Regions from separate parts of the Listeria farberi genome, predicted to be linked through region 1. Evidence: riboswitches for the same ligand, from Rfam matches in the RefSeq annotation. Region 1 holds a riboswitch; the other holds the start of a gene.
What was found. A riboswitch is a leader RNA that binds a small molecule or an ion and turns the genes downstream of it on or off. The one in region 1 is predicted to bind S-adenosylmethionine.
Positions count from the first base shown of each region.

Region 2: it holds a riboswitch for S-adenosylmethionine, as region 1 does, so the genes downstream of both, HCB38_RS03145 (5-methyltetrahydropteroyltriglutamate--homocysteine S-methyltransferase) here and metE (5-methyltetrahydropteroyltriglutamate--homocysteine S-methyltransferase) in region 1, are expected to answer to the same signal.

Region 1 covers NZ_JAARZL010000001.1:1,478,234-1,481,362, reverse strand. Annotated here, with positions in the region: tRNA gene HCB38_RS07310 (tRNA-Ser) at 1-39, shown strand, start outside; tRNA gene HCB38_RS07305 (tRNA-Glu) at 45-116, shown strand; partial or broken gene HCB38_RS07300 (MFS transporter) at 177-1,369, shown strand; SAM riboswitch class I at 1,429-1,535, shown strand; gene metE (5-methyltetrahydropteroyltriglutamate--homocysteine S-methyltransferase) at 1,642-3,129, shown strand, end outside.
Region 2 covers NZ_JAARZL010000001.1:652,679-655,807, reverse strand. Annotated here, with positions in the region: gene uvrC (excinuclease ABC subunit UvrC) at 1-632, opposite strand, end outside; gene HCB38_RS03145 (5-methyltetrahydropteroyltriglutamate--homocysteine S-methyltransferase) at 729-1,832, opposite strand; SAM riboswitch class I at 1,927-2,023, opposite strand; gene HCB38_RS03140 (RidA family protein) at 2,088-2,465, opposite strand; gene HCB38_RS03135 (DUF1294 domain-containing protein) at 2,544-2,801, shown strand; gene HCB38_RS03130 (Imm8 family immunity protein) at 2,828-3,129, opposite strand, start outside.

The DNA.
Region 1 (3,129 bases):
TCGCGCGGCGCGAGGGTTCAAATCCCTCCTTCTCCGCCAGATATGGCCCGTTGGTCAAGCGGTTAAGACACCGCCCTTTCACGGCGGTAACACGGGTTCGATTCCCGTACGGGTCATCTGAAAAACAATGTCGAACATCGACATTGTTTTTTTTAGTAAGTTTTTGGAGGTGTGCTATGGGGGCAAAAGGGAAGTTTTGGATTTTAACGATGGTTGTAGCCATATCTGGATTGTCTCAGGGAGTTTTACTGCCACTTATTGCAATAATTTTGGAAGAAAAGGGAGTAAGTGCAGGAATAAATGGATTTCATGCCACAGGAATTTACTTAGGAGTTTTATTGATTTCTCCATTTATTGAAGCACCATTACATAAATATGGTTATAAACCTATAATATTAGTTGGTGGAGCGCTTGTTGCAATTGCAATATTTGCTTTTCCTATCTGGTTTAATTTATATTTTTGGTTTATATTGCGATTACTTATTGGGATAGGGGATCATATGTTGCACTTTTCTTCACAGACATGGATTGGTGCAATGAGTGATCCTAGTAAGCGTGGTCGGAATATGGCTATTTATGGTTTGTTTTTCTCTGTAGGGTTTGCAATTGGGCCACAGTTAGTCAATTTGGCGAAAATAAGTGCTAACTTGCCTTTCTTTTTATCAGGTATTTTAGTTTTAATTGCTTGGAGCCTTGTTTGGTTTGTTCGAAATGATTTTGTTGGAGAAAAAGCTGTTATTCGAAAAATTTCTTTTTGGGGAAGTTTAAAACGTTTTTCGGGTGTATTTAAGATGGCTTGGATGGCAATGATTCCACCATTTTTATATGGAATTCTTGAGACGGGTCTTAATGCGACGTTTCCAGTTGTAGGATTACGTGATGGACTTGATACAACAATGATTGCGTTAATTATTTCTTCTTTTTCAGTTGGGACAATTATTTTTCAAGTACCGATTGGAATTATTAGTGATAAATTTGGTCGGAATAAAATGTTACCTTTTTTAATTGGAGCAGGGGCTATTGTTTTTGTATTGATAGCTTTTGTTAAGACACCTATTTTCTTTGTGATATTCTTCTTTGTTTTAGGGATACTACTAGGCTCGCTTTATTCTTTGGGATTATCTTATATGACTGATTTGACACCTCTCGAACTACTTCCGGCTGGAAATATTTTGGTTGGAATGTTCTTTAGTCTAGGGAGTATTATTGGGCCGAGTGCTACGGGAATGATGATTGGTGTTTTTGGAAATCAAATATTTTATTTTGTGATTGCTGGAATCCTGTTGTTAGGCTGTTTATTGTTAACTTTTGGAAGACAAAAAGAAGCACTTTGAAAAAAATTAAAAATTTAATGATTGACAGTTTTTAGTTGCAAGTGGTATGATGATTTCAATCCAATTTAGGTGATTGAAAAAACTAAATAAATTACTCTTATTATGAGTGGTAGAGGGACTGGCCCGTTGAAACCCAGCAACCTTTCAATTCGTTGAAAAGGTGCTAAATCCTGCGAAGTGTGATGCTTCGAGAGATAAGAGAGACTTAAAAAGTTTCACTGTATTTGTGTATCGAAACTTCCAAACCTCTCTAATTCTCTAGGGAGGTTTTTTATTGGCAAAAAATGGAGAGGATAAGGTGATAGGTATGGTAAAGGCGATTAGTTCAAACTTGGGGTATCCGAGACTTGGGGAGAAACGTGAATGGAAACGTGCGTTAGAAAAGTTTTGGAATGGTACGATTTCTGAAGAAGAATTATTGGCGGAAACGAAGGCTTTAAGATTACATGCGCTGAAAAAACAACAAGATAAAGGAATTGATCTGATTCCAGTTGGTGATTTTAGTTTTTATGATCAGGTGCTTGATACGAGTGTGACATTTGGAATTATTCCGAAACGTTTTCAGCATAATGGTGGGAAAGTTTCCCTAAATACATATTTTGATATTGCACGTGGTAAGAGTGATGCGGTTGCCTCTGAAATGACGAAATGGTTTAACACGAACTATCATTATATTGTTCCAGAACTTGCTGATGCGGATCCGAAAGTATTAGATAATCGGGCGCTTTACTATTACGAAGAAGCCAAGAGAGAACTTGGTATTGAAGGGAAACCAGTGCTAGTTGGGCCGATTACTTATTTAAAACTAGGAAAAGGTAGCGATGCGGAAAGTTTTGAAGGATTATTAGATAAATTTATTCCGGCGTATGTAGAAATTTTGAAAGGTATCGAAGCTGCTGGTGCTACATGGGTGCAAATTGATGAGCCTTATCTTGCAACTAGCTTTGATAAATCAGAAATTGCTTTCTTCGAAAAAGTCTATCAAGCATTTCAAGTAGCGGTTCCGAATTTGAAAATTGAGTTACAAACTTATTTTGAAAGTTTGGATTATTATGAAGAGGTTGTTAATTTGCCAGTAGCAGCTGTAGGAATTGATTTTGTTCATGATCATGGGGATTCGCTAAAAGCACTTAGAGATTACGGATTTCCGGAAGATAAGTATTTAGCGGCTGGTGTAATTGATGGTCGAAATGTTTGGCGCAGCGACTTGGATGCGAAACTAGCGCTGCTTACGGAGATTGCGAGTTATGTGGAAGATGGGAGACTGATTGTTCAGCCATCTAACTCATTATTGCATGTTCCGGTAACGAAGCTAAATGAGCCAGATTTGGATGAAGTAATTCTTGGTGGTTTATCATTTGCTGATCAGAAATTAGATGAAATTGCTGTTTTAACCAAAGCTTTGACGAATGGCGCGGAAAGTGTGGCGACTGAACTAGAAGAAGCTCGTGCAGCAGTGAAGGCGCTCAATGAATCGAGTCATCGAAATAATTTAGAAGTACAAGAAGCAATAGCTAATTTAGCAAATGTACGAGTGGACCGGGAGTTGCCATTTGCGGAACGAATTAAATTACAGCATGCATGGTTGAAATTACCGCTATTCCCAACGACAACGATTGGAAGTTTTCCACAATCATCTGAAGTTCGGAAGACGCGTGCAGACTGGTTAAAAGGTAGTATCACGGATGCGGAATATAATGCTTTTATTGAAAAAGAAACGGCGCGCTGGATCAAAATTCAAGAGGATTTAGATATTGACGTATTGGTCCACGGCGAATTTGAGCGGACAGATATG
Region 2 (3,129 bases), 830 kb from region 1:
TCGGTGGCTGCTTCCATGTCTTTAGTGAGTTTCCCCTTCACGCCCTTAACATCGCCTTCAAGAAAACGACTGATTTTTTGAATTTGTTTTTTATATACAGCAGGGTCAATTTCCGCTTGGCAAGGCCCTAAGCAAAGTCCTAAATGATAGTACAAACAGGGACGCCCTGGTCTCCCATCACACCTACAAAGTGGGAATAATTTTTCAATAAGCTCTACTGTTTGCCTTGCTGAAAAACGGCCTGGATATGGACCGAAGTAGTGTGCGCCATCTTGTTTCACTTCAAAAACAACTTCGATATGCGGGTTTTTCTCATTCGTGATTTTAATATAGGGATAACTCGTTCCTTCTTTTAACTGGATATTGAAAGGCGGTTGATATTTTTGAATTAAAATCATTTCGAGAAGTAGCGCCTCTTTTTCGGAAGTAGTGATAATAAGTTCTAAGTCACGAATTTGCCTTACAAGCCTTGCCGTTTTACCGATTTGTTTACTATGAAAATAAGACTTTACACGGTTTTTTAAACATTTAGATTTGCCGATATAAAGTATTTCGTTATTTTCGTCTCTATAAATATAGCAACCTGGTGATTCAGGTAATAAGGTTAATTTGGTTTTTAATTTGTCATCCAAAGGGCTTCCCCTCCTTCTAGAACATCTATTCTATTCCTACTTGCTGTTTTTGTAAAGACGAAAAAAGAACTAGCTTAGGCCAGTTCTTCTTATTCGTTATTTTCCCCAAACGTCTTCTGCGATTTTGACGACGTAACGTAATTTGTTCCATTGTGCTTCTTCGCTTAAAATATTACCTTCTTCTGTAGAGGCGAATCCGCACTGTGGGCTGAGGCGTAATTGGTTTAGCGGCACAACCTCACTCGCCTCTCTAATTCGTTCTTTGATTGCCGTTTCGTCTTCTAAATCCCCCGTTTTAGAGGTGATTAAGCCAAGAACAATTTTCAAATCCGGGCGCGCTACATATTTTAGTGGTGAAAAATCTCCAGAACGTTCATTATCATATTCTAAAAAGAAACCATCGATATTTAGTTTACCAAATAACGTTTCTGCCACTGGCCCATAACCGCCTTCTGCTATCCATGTAGAGCGAAAATTCCCGCGACAAATGTGCATCGTAATAACCATATCTGCTGGTTTATATTTAATAGATTCATTGATGAGCGTTTTATACGTTTCTTGCAGCGTATCGGGGTCGAAACCTCGCTCACGTACGACTTCGCGCTGTTCATCAGAGCATAAATAGCTCCACGACGTATCATCTAATTGTAAATAACGACAACCGGCATCATAAAAGGCTTGAATCGCTTTTTGATAAGCCACCGCTAAGTCAGCTACAAATTTATCAGCATCGTCTATATATGGCTGATACTCCATGTCCCCACGATAATGAAGCATCGCCGGACTTGGAATCGTTTGTTTTGCTACATGATTTTCACCAACTACCTCTTTTAGGAAAATAAAATCTTCTATAAATGGATGTGTCGTGAAATCAATTGGACCAGTGATTTTCACCGAATGCGATTTTGTTTGGACTTTGCTAAATTGAATACCTCCCGCTGCATTGTACCCTTCTACTCCATCCAAATTCTCTAAGAAATCAAAATGCCACCAAGCGCGGCGGAATTCGCCATCAGTAATTGCTTTTAAACCCACTTCTTTTTGTTTTTCAACAATATACTTAATTTCTGCGTTTTCAATATCACGTAATTCTTGAGTTGTAATTTCGCCGCTTTGGAATTTCTCGCGTGCCTCTTTAATTGCCTTTGTCCGTAAAATACTTCCAACATGATCTGCGTAAAATGGTGCCACTTGATTCATTTTCTTCGCCTCAATTCTAGTTATTTTTATGTACAAAAAAACTTTCCCCAAAAAGACAGCTTTTAAGGGAAAGAGTGATTTACCTGTTTCGCGTGCCTTATCTGTCAGTGATACTGCTGGATTTGGCACCGTGAAAAGTCCGGTTGCCAAGGCTTCACTGGGCCAGAACCCTCCACCTTTCTTGATAAGTTACTATGTAATTGGTTCTTATTATATCGTTTACTTCTCGTAATTGTCAAATTTATTTCTGAATATTTATGCTTCTGCGATAACTTCGATTTCAATGTCAGCATCAAGCGGTAATTTCGCTACTTGGAAAGCACTTCTAGCTGGGAAATCGCTGGAAAAGAAAGTAGCGTATACTTCATTCACAGCTGTAAAATTATTTAGGTCTTTGAAAAAAACAGTTGCTTTAATGATTTTATCTAGTCCAGAACCAGCTTCTTTTAGTACAGCTGCTAAATTTTTAAAAGCTTGCTCGGCTTGTTTTGTTGCGCCTTCTGCTAATTCTCCGGTTGTTGGGTTAATACCAAGTTGACCTGATGTGAAAATAAGTCCATTCACTTTTACAGCTTGTGAATATGGTCCAAGTGCTTTTGGGGCTGATGAAGTTTGAATAATTTCTTTTACCATTTTATCCCTGCTTTCTTTTGTGGTATGCTTTTATTCTAATAAATAAAGTTAGATTTAGCAATAAAGGGGGATTTCTGGATGATTTTAACGATATATTTAATCGCGATAACGCTTATTTCTTTTCTATTATTCGCTGTTGATAAAAGGAAGGCAATTAAACACGCTTACCGGATACCTGAATCTGTACTGCTTTTCACCGCTTTTCTTGGTGGGGCATTCGGTAGTTGGATGTCAATGCAGTTGTTTCACCATAAAACGCAAAAGCCGAAATTCCGAATTTTAGTGCCACTTGCGATGGTTTGGACTATTGGCATAGTGGTTTGGTGGTTATACTAAATTAACAAGCTAAGTTTGTCCATTTTTTAGCTTTTATAATTTTCAAATTCCCAGTAGAAATAGTTTTGCAGTGCTTGACATGAATCATCCCAATTCTCTTTTGAACACTTTTCTAAAATGATTTCTATCTTTTTTAAAAGTAAATCATAGCTATAATGTTCCATTACTATTAATTTTCGTTTTTCTTTTGGAACATGCTGCAATTTATTTATTGCTCCGGGAGTTACAACTAAAACATAAAAATAATTTCCGCCTTTTTTAACATCATTTGTTCCAATAAACATATCAACAACTAAATAAATTTCTTCTTGGGGACTAGGCTGCCATT